Regions from separate parts of the Bradyrhizobium prioriisuperbiae genome, predicted to be linked through region 2. Evidence: predicted binding sites of a transcription regulator. Region 2 holds the regulator's gene; each other region holds the start of a gene.
What was found. The regulator PhoB, encoded in region 2, activates phosphate uptake and scavenging genes when phosphate is short. The targets are predictions, from matches to a motif close to TGTCATNNANCTGTCAT.

Region 1 (7,172 bases), 4.3 Mb from region 2:
CGGCGGCGTTGTTTGTCGCCGGGATCTCAATCTTCCCGCCCAAGAAAGCCTGACACGCGAGCCTGAGACGAAAGACCGATCGACATGCAAGCCCTTTACGCCCAGCTCCTGGTTGGTCTGATCAACGGCTCGTTCTATGCGCTGCTGAGTCTCGGCCTGGCCGTGATTTTCGGCATGCTCAACATCATCAACTTCGCCCACGGCGCGCTCTACATGATGGGCGCATTTGTGGCCTACTTCTTCCTGGAATATGCCGGCATCGGCTACTGGTGGTCGCTCTTGCTGGCACCGATCGTGGTCGGCCTGTTCGGCGTCATTCTCGAACGGACCATGCTGCAATGGCTGTCAGGCCTGGATCACCTCTATGGCTTGCTGCTGACGTTCGGCATGGCGCTGATCATCCAGGGCTTGTTCCAGAACTATTTCGGCTCGTCGGGCTTGCCCTATGCGATCCCGGACCTGCTGAAGGGCGGCGTCAATCTCGGCTTCATGTACCTGCCGATCTATCGTGGCTGGGTGGTGATCTTCTCGCTGATCGTCTGCATCGCAACGTGGTACCTGATCGAGCGGACGCGGCTCGGCGCAAACCTGCGCGCGGCCACCGAGAATCCCACCTTGGTGCGGGCCTTCGGCATCAACGTGCCGCGGATGATCACTCTGACCTACGGGCTCGGCGTCGGCCTTGCCGCGCTCGCCGGCGTGCTGTCGGCGCCGATTAACCAGGTGCGTCCGCTGATGGGCGCCGATCTGATCATCGTGGTGTTCGCGGTGGTGGTGATCGGTGGAATGGGATCGATCATGGGGTCGATCATCACCGGTTTTGCGCTCGGCGTGGTCGAGGGCATGACCAAGTATTTTTATCCCGAAGCCTCCAACACCGTCGTGTTCGTTCTGATGGTGCTGGTGCTGCTGGTGAAACCGACGGGACTGACGGGACGGGCGCACTGACATGACCTCGATCACTGAAAATGCAGCCCCCGTTCACCGCTCGAGCCGCGACGAAGTCGTCGCGTTCGTTATCATGGCGCTGGCGCTGGCGGTGGTGCCGTTCACAGGCATCTATCCTTATTTCGTCATGCAGGCGCTGTGCTTTGCGCTGTTTGCGTGCGCTTTCAACCTGCTTATCGGCTATGGCGGCCTGCTGTCGTTCGGGCACGCGATGTTCCTGGGCACCGCCGGTTATGTCACGGCGCATGCGCTGAAGGTGTGGGGCGTCGAGCCCGAATTCGGCATTCTGCTTGGGGTCGCGGCCTCCGTCGTGCTTGCCGTGATCACCGGCCTGATCGGCATCCGCCGGCAGGGCATCTATTTCTCGATGATTACGCTGGCGCTGTCGCAGCTTCTGTACTTCATCTATCTGCAGACGCCGTTCACCCACGGTGAAGATGGCATCCAGGGCGTGCCGCAGGGCAAACTGTTCGGCATTTTCAATCTCGCCCAACCGATAACGCTCTACTACACGGTGCTGATTGTCTTCCTGCTCGCATTCCTGCTGATTTTCCGGATCATCAATTCGCCGTTCGGCGAGGTGCTGAAGTCGATCCGGGAGAACGAGCCGCGCGCGGTGTCGCTGGGCTACAAGACCGATCAGTATAAGCTGATGGCCTATGTCCTGTCCGGTGGCTTGGCCGGGCTTGCCGGTTCGATGAAGATCTTTGTCGCGCAGAACGCCTCGCTGACCGACGTGCACTGGTCGATGTCCGGCGAAGTGGTGCTGATGACGCTGGTCGGTGGCCTCGGCACGATCTTTGGGCCGGTCGTGGGAGCCTTCGTCATCATTGCCATGCAGCAGTACCTGGCCCAGTTCGGTCAGTGGGTGACGGTGATCCAGGGCGTCATCTTTGTGGTCTGCGTGCTGACCTTCCGCCGCGGCGTGATCGGTGAGATCGCGCATTACTTCAAGCGTTCGCTGTAGTCTGCAAGACACGCGGTTTCGCCGAAACCGCTAGGGTCGCAATCAATACGTAGAACAGAGCCGCCCACAAACCGGTGGATGAGGGCGGAAACGGCGTCGCGGACGTCCCCGTTTCGCGCTGAATGATTTATGACAGTCACGTGACAGTGCGGCGGTTGCCTGATATTGGCGGCCTGCCGGGCGTCGGCGCGCACGCAACGGATTGATGGAACAGCATTTTTCGACGCAAGCGGGGTCTTGCGGGAGCGGAAAATGCGCAAGGCAGGGGAAGACGATGCTGCGTTGGTTCAAGGCTTTGCTGCCGCATGAAGAGGGCTTCTTCGAGCTGTTCGCGCAACATTCCCAGACCATCGTCAATGGCGCCGAGGCCCTGCAGGGGGTTCTGCGCGGCGGCGATGAGGTGCCGGCCTATTGCCAGAAGGTTAGCCAGTTCGAGCAGCAGGCCGACGAGATCACCCGCAGTGTGCTGACAGCGGTCCGCCGCACCTTCATCACGCCGTTCGACCGCGTGGATATCAAGGACCTGATCACGTCGATGGACGATGCGATCGACCAGATGCATCAGACCGCCAAAGCCGTGACATTGTTCGAGGTGCGCGAGTTCGAGCAGCCGATGCGCGAGATCGGTTCCATTCTGGTCGATTGCTCCAAACTGATCGGGCGGGCGCTGCCGCTGCTGCAGGCGATCGGCGGCAATGTCACGACCTTGACCGCGATCACCGAGGAGGTGACCAAGCTCGAAGGCCGGGTCGACGACCTCCACGACATCGGGCTCAAGGAGCTGTTTCTCAAACACCGCAACGCCAACACCATGGATTTTATCGTTGGCGCGGAAATCTATGACCACCTTGAAAAGGTTGCCGACCGCTTCGATGACGTCGCCAACGAGATCAACAGCATCGTGATCGAACAGGTTTAGGGCAGGGCCACCCCGTGGACGCCACTTTAGGTCTTCCGCTCCTTATCGGCTTGATCGGAGTCGCGCTGCTGTTCGACTTCCTCAATGGCTTGCACGACGCCGCGAATTCGATTGCCACCATTGTCTCGACACGGGTGCTGCGGCCGCAATACGCGGTGTTTTGGGCTGCGTTCTTCAATTTTATCGCGTTTCTGTTTTTCGGGCTGCATGTCGCGCAAACGCTCGGCACCGGGATCATCGATCCCGGTGTGGTCGATCCGCGGGTGATCTTCGCCGCGCTGATCGGGGCGATTGTCTGGAACCTGATCACTTGGGGCCTGGGCATTCCGTCGTCGAGTTCGCATGCGCTGATCGGCGGCCTGGTTGGGGCCGGCTTTGCCAAAGCGGGCTTCGCGGCCATGGAATGGAGCGGCCTGACCAAGACGGTGCTCGCGATCGTGGCGTCGCCGGTGCTCGGTTTCCTGCTGGCGCTGGTGCTGGTGGCCGTGGTGTCCTGGCTGTCGGTCCGCTCGACGCCGTTTGCGGTCGATCGGGCCTTCCGCACCCTGCAGTTCGTCTCCGCGTCGCTTTATTCGCTGGGCCACGGCGGCAACGACGCCCAGAAGACCATGGGCATCATCGCCGTGCTGCTCTACTCACAGGGCTATCTCGGTACGACGTTCAGCGTGCCGCTTTGGGTGGTGCTGGCGTGTCAAACCGCCATGGCGCTGGGAACGCTGATGGGCGGCTGGCGGATCGTGCGCACCATGGGCAATCGCATTACCAAGCTGACGCCGGTGCAGGGCTTCTGTGCCGAGACCGGCGGAGCGATAACGCTGTTCCTTGCCACCTGGTTCGGTGTGCCGGTGTCGACCACCCACACCATCACCGGCGCCATTGTCGGCGTCGGCGCGGCCCGGCGGACCTCGGCGGTGCGCTGGAACGTGGCGAGTTCGATCGTGATTGCCTGGGTCATTACGATCCCGGCGTCGGCTCTCGTTGCCGGGTTGAGCTACTGGATCGTCTCGGTGCTGCGCTGACCCAGGCTACGTCGCCAGTTTGAGGCCGAAAATACCGGCGACGATCAGGCCGATGCAGGCGAGACGGACCGCGGTCGCAGGCTCACCGAACAAGGCGATGCCGAGCAGGGCGGTACCCACGGTGCCGATGCCGGTCCACACCGCATAACCAGTGCCGACCGGAAGCGTCTTCAGGGCCAGTCCGAGCAGCAGAATGCTGGCCAGCATGCAGCCCAGCGTCAGCACCGAGGGCACCAGCCGGGTAAAGCCGTCGGTATATTTCAGGCCGACCGCCCAGCCGATTTCCATCAATCCGGCGACAAACAGAATAATCCAGGCCATGACAGACCTCTTCCTTCCGTGGACACACGTCTCCGGAACCCGGGGCGGTGTTCCCGGATCGTGTGATGGCAGAGCCGTCCCTGCCGCATGTGGGGAAGTGCGAGGTCGTCCTCGCAACTCAGATATAGGTACGGTTATCGGTCTGGTCAAAATTGGATGCAAGTGCATCCAATGTCGCACTTGACCGAACCGAAAAGGCCATATTCGCGGACCCCTTGATCCCGCCGCGTTTCTTTGTCACACGCACGCATCATGTCCGATCTTGCACTCACCACCGACGCCCCGTCGTCGCCGCTCGCCGCTGAAGTGGCCAGGCGGCGGACCTTTGCGATCATTTCCCACCCCGACGCCGGCAAGACCACGCTGACCGAAAAGCTCTTGCTGTTCGGCGGCGCCATCAATCTGGCGGGGCAGGTCAAGGCCAAGGGCGAGCGACGCAATACCCGCTCGGACTGGATGAAGATCGAGCGCGAGCGCGGCATCTCGGTCGTGACCTCGGTGATGACCTTCGAATTCGACAATCTCGTCTTCAACCTGCTCGACACCCCAGGCCATGAGGACTTCTCGGAGGATACCTACCGGACCCTGACCGCGGTCGATTCGGCCGTGATGGTGATCGACGCCGCCAAGGGCATCGAAGCGCGCACCCGCAAGCTGTTCGAAGTCTGCCGTCTCCGTGACATTCCGATCATCACCTTCATCAACAAGATGGACCGCGAAACCCGCGATCCGTTCGATTTGCTGGACGAGATCGAGAAGACGCTGGCGCTCGACACCACGCCGATGACCTGGCCGGTGGGGCGGGGGCGAGACTTCCTCGGCACCTACGACATTGCCACCGGTGGCGTCCGTCTGCTGGAAGGCGGCGGTGCCAAGACCGGTGCGGCCGAGAAGATCGAGATTTCCGAGCTCGCCGGCCGCAACGCCAATCTCGACGCGGAAGCCATCAAGGAAGAGCTCGCGCTGGTCTCGGAGGCCTGCAAACCGTTCGATCTCGATGCGTTCCGCGAGGGCCATCTGACTCCGGTATTCTTCGGCAGCGCGTTGCGCAATTTCGGCGTCGGCGATCTCCTGGAAGGGCTCGGGCGCTATGCGCCGCCACCGCGCGCGCAAGAGAGCAACCTGCGCAAGGTGGAAGCCGCCGAATCGCGGATGTCCGCCTTCGTTTTCAAGATCCAGGCCAACATGGATCCGAACCACCGCGACCGCATCGCGTTCGCGCGGCTGTGTTCGGGCAAGCTCGTGCGCGGCATGAAGGCGAAGCTGACGCGTACCGGCAAGCCGATGAGTCTGTCGTCGCCGCAGTTCTTCTTTGCGCAAGACCGCGCGCTGGCGGACGAAGCCTTCGCCGGCGACGTCGTCGGTATTCCCAATCATGGCACCCTGCGGATCGGCGACACCCTGACCGAGGGCGAGGACATCACTTTCGTCGGCGTACCCAGCTTCGCGCCGGAAATCCTCCGCCGCGTCAAGCTGACCGACGCCATGAAGGCCAAGAAGCTGAAGGAAGCCTTGCAGCAGATGTCGGAGGAGGGCGTGGTGCAGGTGTTTCGCCCGCGCGATGGCTCGCCGGCCTTGGTGGGCGTGGTCGGACAACTGCAACTCGACGTGCTGAAAGCGCGCCTCGACGCCGAGTATGGCTTGCCAGTAGACTTCGAGGTCAGTGAGTTCTCGCTGGCGCGCTGGATTGCCGCCGATGAGCGCAAGACCTTCGATGCCTTTGTCAACGCTAACGGCTCCAGCATCGCGGAAGATGTCGACAGCGATCTGGTGTTCCTGGCGAAGAACCAGTTCTATCTCGACTACACCCGCGAGCGCGCGGAAGGCATTGCGTTTACTAATGTCAAGGACGTGAAGAAGAAGGGGTGAGGGCGGTCGCGGCCGCCTCCTTTCGCGTTCCCGGTTTTATCCAGAACAACCACGATCCCTCTCTTGCGATCGAGCCCATGAGGTCTGATCGAGGGCGGCCGTCCGCTGCGAGAGCGTTTTCCAGCGAAGTGGATACCGGTTCGCGTCAAGAAAACGCGTTAAAATAAAATGCTAGAGCCCCGTTCCGATTCTATCGGAACGGAAAAGGCTCTGGCCGGATCATCTCGTGTGACACGACGACACACTTGCATCGGATCCTGCTTGCCCTAATGTATCCATTGGATGCTTTAGGGAGGAACCGATGCTGGATCCGGTGACTTACACGCGCGCAGGTGCGGTCAGCATCATCGTCATGAACGATGGCAAGGCCAATGTGATGTCGCTCCACATGCTGAACGCACTTCACGCCGCGTTCGACGCAGCGGAGCGGGACAAAACGGTGGTGATCCTGACCGCACAGGGACGGCATTTTTCGGGTGGTTTCGACCTCAATGTGTTCGCCAAGGGCAGCGCGACCGAGCAGTATCTCATGGTCCGGGCAGGTGCGGAGCTTGCGCTGCGCATTCTGTCGTTCCCCACACCGGTTGTCGCTGCGTGCAATGGCAACGCTTTTCCGATGGGAGCATTCCTGATCTTGTCGTCCGATCATCGGATCGCCGCGGAAGGCGCGTATCGGATCGGCATGAACGAGGTTGCCATCGGACTGACGGTTCCTCGGTTTGCCGTCGAAATTGCGCGCCAGCGGCTGACCCCGGCCTACTTCAATCGCGTCGTGGTGACGGCGGAAATGTTTGGCCCTGCAGAAGCTGTGACGGCGGGGTTCTTCGATCGCCTGGTGCCGGCCGACGACCTGGTCCGCGCGGCAGAGGAGGCGGCGCACGCTCTGAGCACACTCAACATGGCGAGCCATGCCGCGACCAAGGCGCGGGCGCGCGGTGCGGTGATCGCAATGATCCGGGCGATGATCGATGAGGACCTGACCCCACAGTATGGCGAGGATCGGGTGGCCAGCCGCGCCAGTGCCTGATCGGCAGGCCAAGAGACCGCCGGCCGGCCGGTGCTCCCCATCAACGTGGTAATTTGGCGGAGTGCTTTGTAAAAGGGGGCGCATGACGACCAGGCCGCGCCG
Region 2 (7,172 bases):
AGACGGTGCAGTTGAAGACCCGGCATTGGATCATCACTGACGGATCGGGTCGCCAGCAGGAGGTTCGCGGCGAAGGCGTGGTCGGCGAGCAGCCCGTGCTCGGACCGGGTGAACGTTTTGAATACACCAGCGGCGTCCCGCTGCCGACGCCGTCCGGATTCATGACCGGCCGCTACCAGATGGTGAGCGAAGCCGGCGACCGGTTCGAGATCGATATTCCGCTGTTCTCGCTGGACCACCCGGATACCAACCGAACGATCAATTGATACAGACGGCTTGCCGCTATTTGTAGCCAGGATGAGCGAAGCGATATCCGGGTAGGACGATGCACGCAGTCCCGGGTGTCGCTTCGCTCACCCGGGCTACAAAATTAGGGCTGCGACGTCTGCGCATCCTCGGATTCGTCGGCACCGACTCCGGCTTCCTCCGGTGAAAAATCGTACACCGAACTGCAGAACTCGCAGGTCACCACGACCTTGCCGTTCTCCACCATGCCGGCGCGATCCTCGGACGAGAAACTCTTGAGCATCCCCGCCACCGCATCGCGCGAACACGAACATTGCGCATGGACCGGCAGCAGCGGAAAAACCCGCACGCCGCGCTCGTGAAACAGCCGGTAGGCCAGCCGCTCACCCGACAGATCCGGGTCGATCAGTTCAACATCCTCGATGGTGCTGATCAGCGACTGCCCTTCAACCCAGGCATCATCTTCGGGAAGCTCGTGGGCTTCGCTGCCTTCCGGCGCGTCGCCGGGATCGAGATCGGCCTGCCGCATCCGCTCCGGCGCCTGGGGCAGGAACTGCAGCAGCATGCCGCCGCCGCGCCAGCGATGCCGCGGCCCGTCGCCGGTGCGGAATTCCTCGCCGACCGCGATCTTGACCCGGGTTGGAATCTGCTCCGAGCGCAGGAAATATTCGTGGGCGGCGTCTTCGAACGTACCGCCCTCGAGCGCGACCAGGCCCTGGTAACGCTTCATGTCGGAGCCCTGATCGATGGTCATCGCCAGATGGCCGCGGCCGAGCAGCGCACCGCTGTCGAGCCCCGCCGTGAGGCGATCCTTGTCGAAGCGAGCATAGGCGCGCAGCCGGTCCGGCAGCACGAAATCCACGATGATCATCGAGACCGGGCCGTCGGTCTGGGTCTGTAGCAGGAACCGGCCGTCGAACTTCAGCGACGACCCCAGCAGCGTGGCCAGCACGATCGCCTCACCGAGCAGCTTGCCGACCGGCGCCGGATAGTCATGCTTGGTGATGATGTCGTCGAGCGCCGGACCAAGCCTGGTCAACCGCCCCCGCAGGTCGAGGGACGCCACTTCAAAGGGAAGCACCGCATCGTCGACAGGTGTCGCCGACGGGGCACGAACGTTGCCTTGATCTGTCATAGTCCGATTTGCCGTGTTGATCGGCCGACGACATGTCGGCGTTGAAGTGGGGTTGGAGCCATCTCAACCGGAACAATCTCAGCCAACGTCGTTTCGACGGGCCCCCGGTTCGAGCCTATATAAGGCCGCATCGGCCCCACGCCAACCTTATCACATCAGCCGAAAACGCTCCGTTCCCGGTCGACCGGCATCGGGAGGGCGTCAGGAGACGGCGTCAAAGCACCAGGCCAGAATGCCCTTTTGCGCGTGCAGACGGTTCTCCGCCTCGTCGAACACCACGGACTGCGGACCATCGATCACCTCGTCGGTGACCTCGTCGCCGCGGTGGGCCGGAAGGCAATGCATGAACAGCGCGTCCGGCTTTGCCAACGACATCAGCTTGGCGTTGACCTGATAGGGCTTCAGCAGATTGTGGCGGTGCTCGCCGTCCTTGTCGCCCATCGACACCCAGGTGTCGGTCACGACGCAATCCGCGCCGCGCACCATGTCCTCGGCGCTGGTGTCGAGCACGATCGGCGCGTTAGTCGCCTTGATCCAGTCCTTGAAGGCCTTCTTCGGCGACAGCTCCGGCGGCGTCGCAATGTGCAGGTTGAACTTGAAGCGTTCCGCCGCGTGCGCCCAGGAGGCCAGCACGTTGTTGTCGTCGCCGGTCCAGGCCACGGTGCGGCCCGTGATCGGCCCGCGATGCTCCTCGAAAGTCATCAGATCGGCCATCACCTGGCACGGGTGCGAGCGCCGGGTCAGCCCGTTGATCACCGGCACGGTGGCATGTTCAGCGAGTTCCAACAGCGCATCATGATTGAGAATCCGGATCATGATGGCATCGACAAAGCGGGACAGCACCCGCGCGGTATCGGCGATGGTTTCGCCGCGCCCAAGCTGCATCTCCGCGCCGGTCAGCATGATCGGCTCGCCGCCGAGCTGGCGCATGGCGACATCGAAGGACACGCGGGTGCGCGTCGACGGCTTCTCGAAGATCATTGCCAGGGTCTTGCCCTTGAGCGGCTGATCCCACAGTTCGTTCTTGGCCTTGGCGCTCTTCAGCTGTGCCTTCAACGCGGCACCGGCGTCGAGCATGGTGCGCAACTCCGTGGTGGGCACGTCGTTCAGATCGAGAAAATGGCGGGGCGTGGCCTTGCTCATGAAACGGCTTTCCGCTCCGACAGCGCGGCGCAGGCGCGCTCCAGCCGGGTCACGCCTTCGGCGATCTCGGCCTCGGTCGCGATCAGCGGCGGCAGGAAGCGCACGACATTGTCGCCTGCGCCCACAGTCAGAAGCTTTTCACCACGCAAGGCGGCCACCAGATCGCCGCTCGGGATCACGGCCTTGACGCCGATCAGCAGTCCTTCGCCGCGAACTTCACTCAGAACGCTCGGATAGCGGTCCACCACCGAGGCGAGCTTTTGCTTCAACAGCAGCGACATGCGCTTGACGTGGTCGAAGAAGCCCGGCGCCTGCATCACGTCGAGCACCGCGCCCGCCGCGGCAATCGCCAGCGGATTGCCGCCGAAGGTCGAGCCGTGGGTGCCCGCGGTCATGCCGGCGGCAGCCTTGGCAGTCGCGAGACAGGCACCGATCGGAAAGCCACCGCCCAGCGCCTTGGCCAGCCCCATCACGTCCGGTGTCACGCCGGTCCATTGATAGGCAAACAGTTCGCCGGTGCGACCCATGCCGGTCTGCACCTCGTCGAACGCGAGCAGCAGATCGTGCTCGTCACAAAGCTGCCGCAGGGCCTTGAAGAACGATTGCGGCGCCGAGCGCACGCCGCCCTCGCCCTGCACGGCCTCGATCAGGATGCCGGCGGTGTTCGGGCCGATCGCCTTCTTCGCCGCCTCGATGTCGCCATGGGGAACCTGGTCGAACCCTTCGACGCGGGGACCGAACCCTTCGAGATATTTTTCCTGGCCGCCGGCGGCCAGTGTCGCCAGCGTCCGGCCATGGAACGCGCCTTCGAACGTGATGATCCGGTAACGCTCCGGCTTGCCCTTCGCCGCCTGATATTTGCGGGTGACCTTGATGACCGCTTCCATCGCCTCCGCGCCGGAATTGGCGAAGAAGACGACGTCGGCAAAACTCGCCTCGCAGAGGCGCGCGGCAACCTTCTCGCCGTCCGGGCTCTTGAACAGGTTCGACATGTGCCACAGCTTTGTCGCCTGCTCCTGCAGGGCGGCGACAAGATGCGGGTGCGCATGTCCCAGCGCGTTGACCGCAACGCCACTGGTGAAGTCGAGGTAGCGCTCGCCGTCGGTGCCGTGGAGCCAGACGCCCTCACCGCGCTCGAACGCGAGATCCGCCCGTGCGAACACCGGCATGAGATGGGACGACGTGTTGGTGCTCATGGCAACTCTGCTTGCAAACCTGATTGAACTTTCGGGCGGGCCCTGTCGACAGACCACGATGTGACTCCAAACACTCAGGATTTGGATCGGACACCGCGAGATCGGACGATCGATGGACCTACCCCGGAAACAAAACGTGCCGCCTCGTCGGGCAGCACGCGGCAGTTATTCTATTGGCGCGTCCAATACTGTCAACCTGGCTGTCAACACGGCAATGGTACTGAAAAGCCGCAGAAAAAGCCGTTTATCAAATTTCTATTGCAGAACATGTGGACTTGTGATGCCCGACTCTTGCGCGTGAGTCACGGCATATTGTAGCTTCGGGATGGTCGGATACGACATCTCGTGCGGCAGATCTGATCCTTAACGGTCTCGGTAACAGCGTAGACGCCCGGTTGCGACAGGCGCATCCGGCGAGGGCTAAGGGATTCTGCCGGCAGGGATTTTTGAGACACAGACGTCGCCGACGGCCTCGCGGTCGAAAGGCGCGACACGAAGGGAATGGTGCGATGACGGTAATGGGTTGGACCGACGATCGCGTAGAACAGTTGAAAAAACTCTGGGAGGCGGGTCTTTCGGCCAGCCAGATCGCCGCGGAACTCGGCAATATCACCCGGAATGCGGTGATCGGAAAGGTCCACAGGCTCGGCCTGTCGGGCCGCGCCAAGAGTCCGTCCTCGGCTGCCCCGCGTCAGCGCAAGGCGCGGCCGGCCCAGCATATGATGCGGATCGCGCGGCCGATGTCGCGCGGCAATACCGCGCTTGCGCATGCGTTCGAGGTGGAGGCCGAGCCGGATCCGGTGGCCTACGACAACGTGGTTCCGATGAGCCAGCGGCTGTCGCTGCTGGAACTGACGGAAGCGACCTGCCACTGGCCGGTGGGCGATCCCGGCAGCAGTGATTTCTTTTTCTGCGGCGGCAAGGCGCTGGGCGGCCTGCCCTATTGCGCGCATCACTCGCGTGTCGCGTATCAGCCGGCGAGCGATCGCCGCCGTGACCGCCGTCCGTCGGGCAAGTAGTTCGGCAAGTCGCCGCACGCAGCGGCGGATACCTGGAGAAACAAAAAAAACGCCTCATCATCGATGAGGCGTTTTTTGTTTGAGCTGGCGAAGACCTGCGTCAGTCGACTTTGGCGAAGCGGTCGTCGAGTGCATAACCCGCGCCGCGTACGGTGCGGATCGGATCCTGGTCGCGGCCGAAGTTCAAGAGCTTGCGCAGCCGACCGATGTGCACGTCGACGGTTCGCTCGTCGATATAGATATCGCGGCCCCAGACGCCGTCGAGCAACTGCTCGCGGCTGAAGACACGTCCCGGATGCTCCAGGAAAAACTCGAGCAGGCGATACTCGGTCGGACCGAGATCGATCGGCTGGCCGGAGCGGGCGACACGACGCTTGTCGCGATCGAGTTCGATATCGCCGTAGGTCAGCACCGTGGCCAGACGCTCGGGACTCGCGCGGCGCAGCAGGCCCTTCACCCGTGCCAGAAGCTCCGGAACCGAGAACGGCTTGACAATGTAGTCGTCGGCGCCGGTCGCAAGCCCCCTCACCCGTTCGCTTTCCTCGCCGCGCGCGGTCAGCATGATGATCGGCAGTTGCTTGGTCTCGGGACGGGTGCGCAGCCGGCGGCAGAGCTCGATGCCGGACAGACCCGGCAGCATCCAATCCAGCACGATCAGATCGGGAATTCGCTCCTTCAGCCGGGTATCGGCTTCGTCGCCGCGGGCGACTGTCTCAACGTCGTAACCTTCGGCATCGAGATTGTAACGCAGCAGCGTGGTCAACGCTTCTTCGTCTTCGACAACCAGAATGCGGGCGCCCATGTCTTTTCCTTAGTTCAGTTGCCGGAGGCGGTGGCGAATGCAGTCATATCGCCCTTCGGGCGCTGATCCTGCATCTGCTGGCCTTCGACCATATAAAACACCGTTTCGGCGATGTTGGTGGCGTGATCGCCCATCCGCTCGATGTTCTTCGCGCAGAACATCAAATGGATGCAGAAGCTGATGTTGCGGGGATCTTCCATCATGTAGGTGAGCAGTTCGCGAAACAGCGACGTGCAGATCGCGTCGACCTCTTCGTCGCCCTTCCAGACCGCCATCGCAGCCGGCAGATCGTGGGCGGCGTAGGCGTCCAGCACCGACTTGATCTGCGACTGCACCAGGTTGGCCATGTGCTCGAGGCCGCGGATCAGCTTCAGCGGATGGAAATCATTGTCCAGCGCGCTGACACGCTTGCCGATGTTCTTGGCGAGGTCGCCGATCCGCTCGAGATCGGTGGTCACGCGCATCGCGCCGACGATCTCGCGCAAGTCCACGGCCATCGGCTGACGCCGGGCGATGGTGAGAACGGCACGCTCCTCGATGCCGCGCTGCAGCTTGTCGAGCTCGGCATCGGCCGCGACGACCCGCTGGCCCAGCGCAATATCGCGGCGGATCAACGCATCGACCGACTCGACGATCTGCCGCTCGGCGAGGCCGCCCATTTCGGCGACCAGCCGGGTCAGTTCCTGCAAGTCCTGGTCGAAGGCTTTGGCTGTATGTTCGAAGGCCATCATGTTCTCCCGCGCCTATCGCGCCTCAGCCGAACCGGCCGGTGATGTAGTCCTGTGTCCGGCGGTCCGACGGGGTGGTGAAAATCTTGGTCGTCGGACCGAATTCGATCAACTCGCCCAGATACATGAAGGCCGTGAAATCGGAGACACGCGCCGCCTGCTGCATGTTGTGGGTCACGATCACGATCGTATAATCGTCCTTCAGTTCGTCGATCAGTTCCTCGATCTTGGCGGTCGAGATCGGGTCAAGCGCCGAGCATGGCTCGTCGAACAGGATCACCTCCGGCCGCACCGCGACGGTGCGCGCGATGCAGAGCCGCTGCTGCTGGCCGCCCGAGAGGCTGAGGCCGTTATCGTTCAGCTTGTTCTTGACCTCGTCCCACAGCGCCGCCCGGCGCAGGGACTGCTCGACCCGGTTGTCGAGTTCGCTCTTCGACAGCTTTTCGTACAGCCGGATCCCGAAAGCGACATTCTCGTAGATAGACATGGGGAACGGGGTCGGCTTCTGGAAGACCATGCCGATCCGCGCCCGCAGCAAATTGAGGTCCAGCCCCGGCTCCAGGATGTTGGATCCGTCGAACGTGACCTGGCCGCCGGCGCGCTGGTTCGGATAAAGGTCATACATCCGATTGAGGACGCGCAGCAGGGTGGACTTGCCGCAGCCCGACGGTCCGATGAACGCGGTCACCTTGTTCGCATAAAGCGACATGGTGACGCTCTTCAACGCCTTGGCCTCGCCATAGAAGAAGTCGAGATCGCGGATCGCGATCTTGTCCTTGAGAGAAGCGGTGTCGAGCGACGGAGGACTCGCCGACGAGGGGGTCGCTGTGGCCAAATTCATGTCGATTTCCTTGTCCCGGCAAGCGCGCGCGCCGAAATACTGAGTACAAGCACAGAAAGCGT
Region 3 (7,172 bases), 1.2 Mb from region 2:
GCGGTAATCGCGATCACGCGAAACCGCATCTTGGATTTTCGAGCGTTTTCAATTGAAGCGGAGCATGTGGTCCAGAATATTCCAGTTATGTTGAGCCAGCACTGATTGATGTCGCGTCGGAACATGCTTCGCCTTTGACTTCAGATGGCACCGCCTGCAGGAACTGGCGACTTTTAAGTCCCTTATTCGGTCCGTTCTCAATCAGACTGACGACACGATCATTGGCCTCCGACTTGGCACAGCACCAATCTGTTTGGACCCGGCCATTGCGCCACGTGACCTCGCTTCGCAGTCGACGAGCGGATGGAAGCCGAGGCGCTGGCTTCCGGTACTCTCGTGCTTTGGCCCCTCGACGCAACTGATGTGCAACACGTGATAGCTAAGTCATTGATTTATCATATGCCGAAACGGTTTCCTAAACCGTAGGTCGGAAGTTCGAGTCTTCCCGGGATCGCCAGCGCCTGCGTTGTCATCTGTAAGATAGTATCTGGCCGTGTTCGTCATGAAGCTGGATCAGATCGATGAGATTCCTGCTGATACAGGCTGGTTTTGCTGCTCTCTGTCTCGCAGTTCTCGCCGTCGCGCCCGGGGAAGCTCAAGACGCGGAAACAGACGATCCGCCGCGCCTGTCGCGCGAAGAATGGCTTGCCACCGTCGAGGCCGCGCGTCGGCGCATCGATCAAATGAGGCGCGAGCACAAGAGCTTTCTTCCAACCGCGGAGGATGACGCGGAGGAAGCCTCGCGGCGGGTGATTGAAGACGAGAGTTTGCAAGCGGGGGATATCGTGTCCACCAGCAAGGGCCTGCTCCGGTTCAAGGGGCGGCCCGGCAACAGCCCCAGACCCGACGATTTTGTTCCCCTCGCTAAGCCCGGCCGATAGGCGGTGACTTGACGACGAAACTGGTCGGCCTCCGCTTCAGCCTGCCGGAGGTCAGTTTGCCCTGGATCGCCATCAAGGGGTGCCCTGTTGGCCTGTCCGCGATCGCGCGGCTGTCGGTAATCATCGAGGCGCTGGAACGACGAGGGGTCCCGCAGGCAGCCTTGGCTTTGAACCAAGTCATACGCCGGCGCGACTCCTGATCATCTGGTGTCGTGGTCTGTCACCGGCTCGAGGGCGGCGGCCTGCCCGTGTCCGCTCGCCCCGAAAACCACTTCGTTTCGGTCGATTTTGGGCCCTTTTCGGGCCCCGCTTTGCCATCCGCTCCGGGTTACAAGCGGTTCTCAGATGGATTTAACCGACCGTCCCAATCATTCATCCCAATCACTTTTGAGGTATTCATGACCCCCACCATCTCGCTGACGTCGCTCGTTTGTGCCGCCGCGCTCGCTCTGATGTCGCTTGTATCGATCCCTTCTTTTGTCGCGCCGGCCGCGGCACAGGACCGCGCGGCCCAGGAGAAAGCCTGCTCGCGCGACGTGTCGCGTCACTGCCGCAAGCTGATGAACGACGGCGACTTCGCCATCCAGCAGTGCCTGCTGCAGAACCGCGAGAAACTCAGCCCGTCCTGCCGCAAGGTCGTCGAGGGTCAGTGAGGCCGTTGCCCGCGCGGTCACCGTGAGGTGACCACGGCTGCGCAAGCGGCTGGCGCTGGCGTCATCGGTTCAAAATCACATATACGACGGGGCGAATGGCCCGCCTTCTGCATGCCAGAAGGCGGGTTTGATTTGCGATGAGCAAAGACGACAAGACACGACGAGTTGAGGAAATTTGCGATGGATCTTCTGCCCAAGGACATGCGGTTCGGTGCCGGTTTGCCGGTCAGGCGCGTCGAGGACCAGCGGCTGGTGACCGGACGCGGGCGTTATGTCGACGACCAGGCCCATGCGGATGCGCTCTGGCTGGTTGTGCTGCGCTCGCCCCACGCGCATGCCCGCATTGCCTCGATCGACACCTCGGCCGCGCTGGCGATGGAAGGTGTCGCCGCGATGTTTACCGGCGCCGATCTGATTGCCGACGACATCGGCGCGCTGCCGACGCTGGCGATCTTCAAGCGGCCCGATGGGGCGCCGATGGCGTTTCCAACCCGCCGGCTGCTCGCGCACGAAGTCGTGCGGTTCGCCGGCGAAGCTGTCGCCGTGGCCGTGGCGACATCGCGTGCGATCGCGTTGGCGGCAACCGAGGCCGTGGTGGTGGACTACGAGGTGCTGCCGGCGGTGACCGATCCGGTCGCGGCCACAGAGCCGGGCGCGCCGCTGGTGTGGCCGCAGACGCCGGACAATGTCGTCGCCGGCATGAGTTATGGCGATGCCGCGGCCGTCGAGGCCGCGTTCAAGACGGCCGCGCATGTGGTCTCGCTCGACGTGGTCAGCCAGCGGCTGGTGCCGGCGGCGATGGAGCCGCGCTCGACCGTTGCCGAGCTGGACGCTGGCAACGGCCGGCTCACCATGCACATGCAGACCCAGACGCCGACCACCACCCGTGACATCCTGGCCGACGCGGTGCTCAAGCGACCGAAGGACAGCATTCGCATTCTGGTGGGCGATATCGGCGGCGGCTTCGGCCAGAAGACCAACCTTTATCCTGAGGACGGCATGGTCGCCTATGCCGCCGTCAAGCTGAAGCGCAAGGTGCGCTGGCGCGGCGAGCGTACCGATGATTTTGTCGGCGGCACCCATGGCCGCGATCTCACCTCCACGGGTGAATTCGCGCTCGATGCCCGGGGGCGCGTGTTGGCGTTTCGCGTGCGTTCGATCGGTGGCACCGGCGCCTATCTCAGCGGCACCGGCGTGATCATTCCGCTGGTGCTCGGGCCCTTCGTCGCCACCGGCACCTACGATCTTCCACTGGTGCATATCGACGTCCGGGCGGTGATGACCCACACCGCGCCCACCGGCGCTTATCGCGGTGCGGGGCGGCCGGAAGCCGTCTACATTGTCGAGCGTCTCATGGATGCGGCCGCGCGCCAGATCGGCATGGATCCGCGCAAGATCCGCAAGGTCAACTTTATCAAGTCGAGCCAGATGCCGTATCAGACGGCGACAGGCCAGACCTACGACAGCGGCGCGTTCGCCCATATGCTTGACCGCGCCTCAGATCTCGCCGATTGGGACGGCTTCGCCGCCCGCAAACGCGCCGCCCTGAAAAAAGGCTTGCTCTATGGCCGGGGCCTCGCCAGCTACATCGAATGGACCGGCGGCCGCGTTCACAATGAAAAGGTCAGCCTGCATGCCACCGGCGATGGCAAGGTGGTGCTGCATTCGGGCACCCAGGCGATGGGGCAGGGGCTGGAAACAGCCTATTCGCAGATGATCAGCGCCGCGCTCGGCATCCCCATGGACAAGATCGAGGTGGTGCAGGGCAACACGGATCTGGCGCAAGGCTTCGGCAGCGTCGGCTCACGCTCGCTGTTTGTGGGCGGCACCGCGGCGGTGGTCTCCGCCACCGACCTGATCGCCAAGGCGCGGGAGACCGCGGCCAATGTGCTGGAAGCCGGTCTCGGCGATATCGAATACAGCGACGGCTGGCTGACGGTGGCCGGCACCGATCGGCGCGTCAGCCTGTTCGATCTGGCCAAGCATGAGACCAATGCGCGGCTCAGCGTCGACAGTGAGGGGCAGGTCGATGGTCCGACTTGGCCCAACGGCAGCCATATCTGCGAGGTCGAGATCGATCCGCAAACCGGGCAGACCAAAGTGGTGCGCTTCACCACCGTCGATGACGTCGGTGTTGCGATCAATCCGATGCTGGTCGAAGGCCAGATCCATGGCGGCGTTGCCCAGGGCATCGGCCAGGCGCTGTATGAAGGCGTGCACTACGATCCCGAAGGACAGCTCCTCACCGCGAGTTATCAGGACTACTGCATCCCGCGCGCCGACGACGTGCCGGCAATCACGGTCACGCTCGACGAAAGCGCGCCCTGTCGCACCAATCCGCTGGGCTCCAAAGGCTGCGGCGAATCCGGCGCCATCGGCGGTCCCCCTTGTGTGGTGAACGCCGTGATGGACGCGCTGAGCTCCGCCGGCGTCAAGAACCTGCACGCGCCGCTGACCCCGATGAAGGTGTGGGAGGCGTTGCGACAGGCGCAGGCGGCCGCGGCGTGAGAGGGCCGAAGCGAAGTAACTGAAAGCGGGTCTCCACATTCAGTGTCATCACCGGGCTTGTCCCGGTGATCTCGCTTGGGGACGCAGTGCGCCCCTAAGCGGGGTTGTTTCCGCGACTTCGGCGAAGCCGAAGTCGCTGAGGACAAGCCCGGCAACGACAAAGGAGAATGTGGTGATCGCCGAGTCCACACAACGACCGGGCTTTCATACTCGATCACCAAAAATTCGAAACCAGTGCACGCATTGATAAAATCAGCGCACCGCTGTGCATAGCTCCCCATTTCCATCAAATCCCATTCATTTCCGGCATCTTGAATTTACGATCTTGGCGCCTGATAGCCGCATGCGATTGCAGCGCTCACATCTCAGCATCGTGCGCTCCATCAGGCAGCTCAGCCTGCTGCGTGGCTGGCTACGCGCGCGGGGCGATGCGGGGCTGCCGAGCATCGTCAGCTTCGAGCCGGATGCGCGTGCGGGTGACGCACCCGACCTCGCGCTGTTCAAGGTGGCGCGGCATGGTGAGGCGATGGACTATATCTGCCTGCATGCGGGTGAGCGGGTTCGCGCCGTCTACGACACCACCATGTGGGGGCGCTCGCTGTTTGAATGCCTGGAGCCGGTCATCGCGGCCGCCGCGGAGCCGATCTGGCGGGCCTGCGTCGCGACCGGGCTTCCGGTCTATGCGATCGTTCCGGTGGTCGACCGGCAGGGATGTCCGGTCACCATCGAACAGCTGGTCCTGCCCTACAGCCGGGCGTCCTCCCGCCCCGATTTCATCGTGGCCTCGCTGCATGCCTGGAGCACCGAAGGACGGTTTGTAACCCGGGGACTGCTCCACCACGGGACGCAGGCGCCGGCGCACTGGGCGGTGGTGATCGACCCCGAGGCGACCGCAGCTACCGAGCCGATGCATGACGATTTGGCCGGTCCCGGGTGGCCTGTTTCCGACGGCCATGTCGTTCAAGCTGCCATCTAGTGGGCGGGATAGTGTGCCGGGGCTATTTATAGATCGTCACACCACTGTCGTCATGCGCCGGCCCGCCGCGCACGCATGGCCCATCGCATCAATTGTCATGTGACACACTGAAAAATCAGCACTTTTCGCCCAAAGAGCGAGACCTGTTTTCGCTGAAAAATTTCTGGAATCGCGAGCGATTTCGGCTTTTCGCCGAAACTGTCATCCAGCTTTCAAAAGCAGCGGTCAAGTTGTCGCACCAAGACCATTGTTAACAGGGGCTTACTTATGAGTGATTTGGCATTACCCGGTTCGATCGAGCCTGCCCTTCGGAAGGGACCAGATCTCGACAAGGGCTTTCATCCGATGACAGGTGTTATCTATCTCGGCGTCATTGCCGCCGCGCTGCTGTTCGTTGCCTACAGCATTTATGCCGACGTCGACGCGACCGGGACCAAGATCACCAGCTTCCTGCCATACATTCTGTTGTTCGTTGCCTTGCTGATCGCACTGGGCTTCGAGTTCGTCAACGGCTTCCACGACACCGCGAACGCGGTCGCGACCGTGATCTACACGCGGTCCATGCCTGCTCATATCGCGGTGGTGTGGTCCGGCATGTTCAATCTGCTCGGCGTGCTTTTGTCGTCGGGCGCGGTTGCCTTCGGCATCGTGTCGCTGCTGCCGGTCGAATTGATCCTGCAGGTTGGCAGCAGTGCCGGTTTCGCCATGGTCTTTGCGCTCTTGATCGCCGCCATTCTGTGGAATCTCGGCACCTGGCTGCTCGGTCTGCCGGCCTCCAGCTCGCACACCCTGATCGGATCGATCATGGGCGTCGGCATCGCCAATGCCTTGCTGCGTGGCCGCGACGGCACGTCCGGTGTGGATTGGTCGCAGGCCGGCAACATCGGCAAGGCGCTGCTGCTGTCGCCCTTGTTCGGGTTCGCGGTGGCCGCGCTGCTGCTGTTCGTCCTCAAGACGGTGATGCTGCGCGCCACGCCGGCGCTGTTCGCTGAGCCGAAGGGTGACCAGCCGCCGCCGGTCTGGATCCGCGGAATCCTCGTCCTTACCTGCACCCTGGTCAGCTTCTTCCACGGCTCGAACGACGGTCAGAAGGGCATGGGTCTGATCATGCTCATCCTGATCGGCACGGTGCCGACCGCCTATGCGCTCAACCGCGCGCTGCCGGCCAGCGAGACCGCGCACTTCGTCGACGTCTCGACGGCGGCGAGCAAGGTGATCGAAGGCAAGGCTGCCGGCTACAATGTGCTGGGCAACCCGCGTCCGGCGGTCACCAACTATGTGGCGCAGCACCAGATCAACGAAGGCACCTACCCGTCGCTGTCGGTGCTCGTGAAGGACATCGCCCAGCAGGTCACGCAGTACGGCTCGCTGGCGAAATTCCCGGCCGATCAGGTGGGCAATACGCGTAACGACATGTACCTGGCGTCCGAAGCCATCCGTTTCCTGATGAAGGACAAGGAAAGCGAACTGAACAAGGAAGAGGTCGCAACCCTCACCAACTACAAGGGCTCGCTCGATACGGCGACGAAGTTCATCCCGACCTGGGTGAAAATCGCCGTCGCCATCGCACTGGGCCTGGGCACCATGATCGGCTGGAAGCGGATCGTGGTCACCGTCGGCGAGAAGATCGGCAAGACCCACCTGACCTACGCGCAGGGCGCCTGCGCCGAAATCACGGCCGCGGCGACCATCGCCGCCGCCGACGGCTTCGGACTTCCGGTCTCGACCACCCACGTGCTGTCATCCGGCATCGCCGGCACGATGGCAGCGAGCGGCTCCGGACTGCAGTGGTCGACCATCCGCAACATCGCGCTGGCCTGGGTCCTGACGCTGCCGGCCTCGATGGTGCTCTCGGGCTTCCTGTACTACGTGTTCTATCACATCTTCTGATCCGTCAGAGTGGACCGACGTCACGAAAGCCGCGCATGATTTGCGCGGCTTTCTCTTTTTGGAGAGATACAATCGCCTGCCCCGCTTGTCGCACTGCATCAACCCCATCCCAACTGGCCATTTGATCCCACGCGCCTTTGTCGGGGTGGTGTATAAGTTCCGTCCGATTTAGAATGGTTCCGAGTTACGGCTCTTCGGCCTTTGTTGATTGATTCGACGGTCCCTCGGCCGTCCCTGCACATGAGGTTGGTATGGACACGCTGA

Region 1: the regulator PhoB is predicted to act here: its motif matches at 2,045-2,061, upstream of RS897_RS29895 (DUF47 domain-containing protein).
Region 3: the regulator PhoB is predicted to act here: its motif matches at 5,218-5,234, upstream of RS897_RS12825 (inorganic phosphate transporter).

What each region holds. Positions count from the first base shown of each region.
Region 1 covers NZ_CP135921.1:6,310,322-6,317,493, forward strand. Annotated here, with positions in the region: gene RS897_RS29885 (branched-chain amino acid ABC transporter permease) at 85-948, shown strand; gene RS897_RS29890 (branched-chain amino acid ABC transporter permease) at 950-1,915, shown strand; gene RS897_RS29895 (DUF47 domain-containing protein) at 2,190-2,834, shown strand; gene RS897_RS29900 (inorganic phosphate transporter) at 2,849-3,853, shown strand; gene sugE (quaternary ammonium compound efflux SMR transporter SugE) at 3,860-4,174, opposite strand; gene RS897_RS29910 (peptide chain release factor 3) at 4,427-6,043, shown strand; gene RS897_RS29915 (crotonase/enoyl-CoA hydratase family protein) at 6,345-7,070, shown strand; gene RS897_RS29920 (TetR/AcrR family transcriptional regulator) at 7,153-7,172, shown strand, end outside.
Region 2 covers NZ_CP135921.1:1,488,123-1,495,294, forward strand. Annotated here, with positions in the region: gene apaG (Co2+/Mg2+ efflux protein ApaG) at 1-266, shown strand, start outside; gene RS897_RS06965 (Hsp33 family molecular chaperone) at 371-1,381, opposite strand; gene argF (ornithine carbamoyltransferase) at 1,583-2,524, opposite strand; gene RS897_RS06975 (aspartate aminotransferase family protein) at 2,521-3,720, opposite strand; gene RS897_RS06980 (GcrA family cell cycle regulator) at 4,230-4,739, shown strand; gene phoB (phosphate regulon transcriptional regulator PhoB) at 4,840-5,541, opposite strand; gene phoU (phosphate signaling complex protein PhoU) at 5,556-6,269, opposite strand; gene pstB (phosphate ABC transporter ATP-binding protein PstB) at 6,295-7,110, opposite strand; gene pstA (phosphate ABC transporter permease PstA) at 7,107-7,172, opposite strand, start outside.
Region 3 covers NZ_CP135921.1:2,708,029-2,715,200, forward strand. Annotated here, with positions in the region: gene RS897_RS12790 (hypothetical protein) at 1-105, shown strand, start outside; tRNA gene RS897_RS12795 (tRNA-Ser) at 375-457, shown strand; gene RS897_RS12800 (hypothetical protein) at 522-881, shown strand; gene RS897_RS12805 (hypothetical protein) at 890-1,081, shown strand; gene RS897_RS12810 (hypothetical protein) at 1,280-1,534, shown strand; gene RS897_RS12815 (xanthine dehydrogenase family protein molybdopterin-binding subunit) at 1,715-4,042, shown strand; gene RS897_RS12820 (PAS domain-containing protein) at 4,386-5,018, shown strand; gene RS897_RS12825 (inorganic phosphate transporter) at 5,286-6,908, shown strand; gene RS897_RS12830 (FMN-binding glutamate synthase family protein) at 7,160-7,172, shown strand, end outside.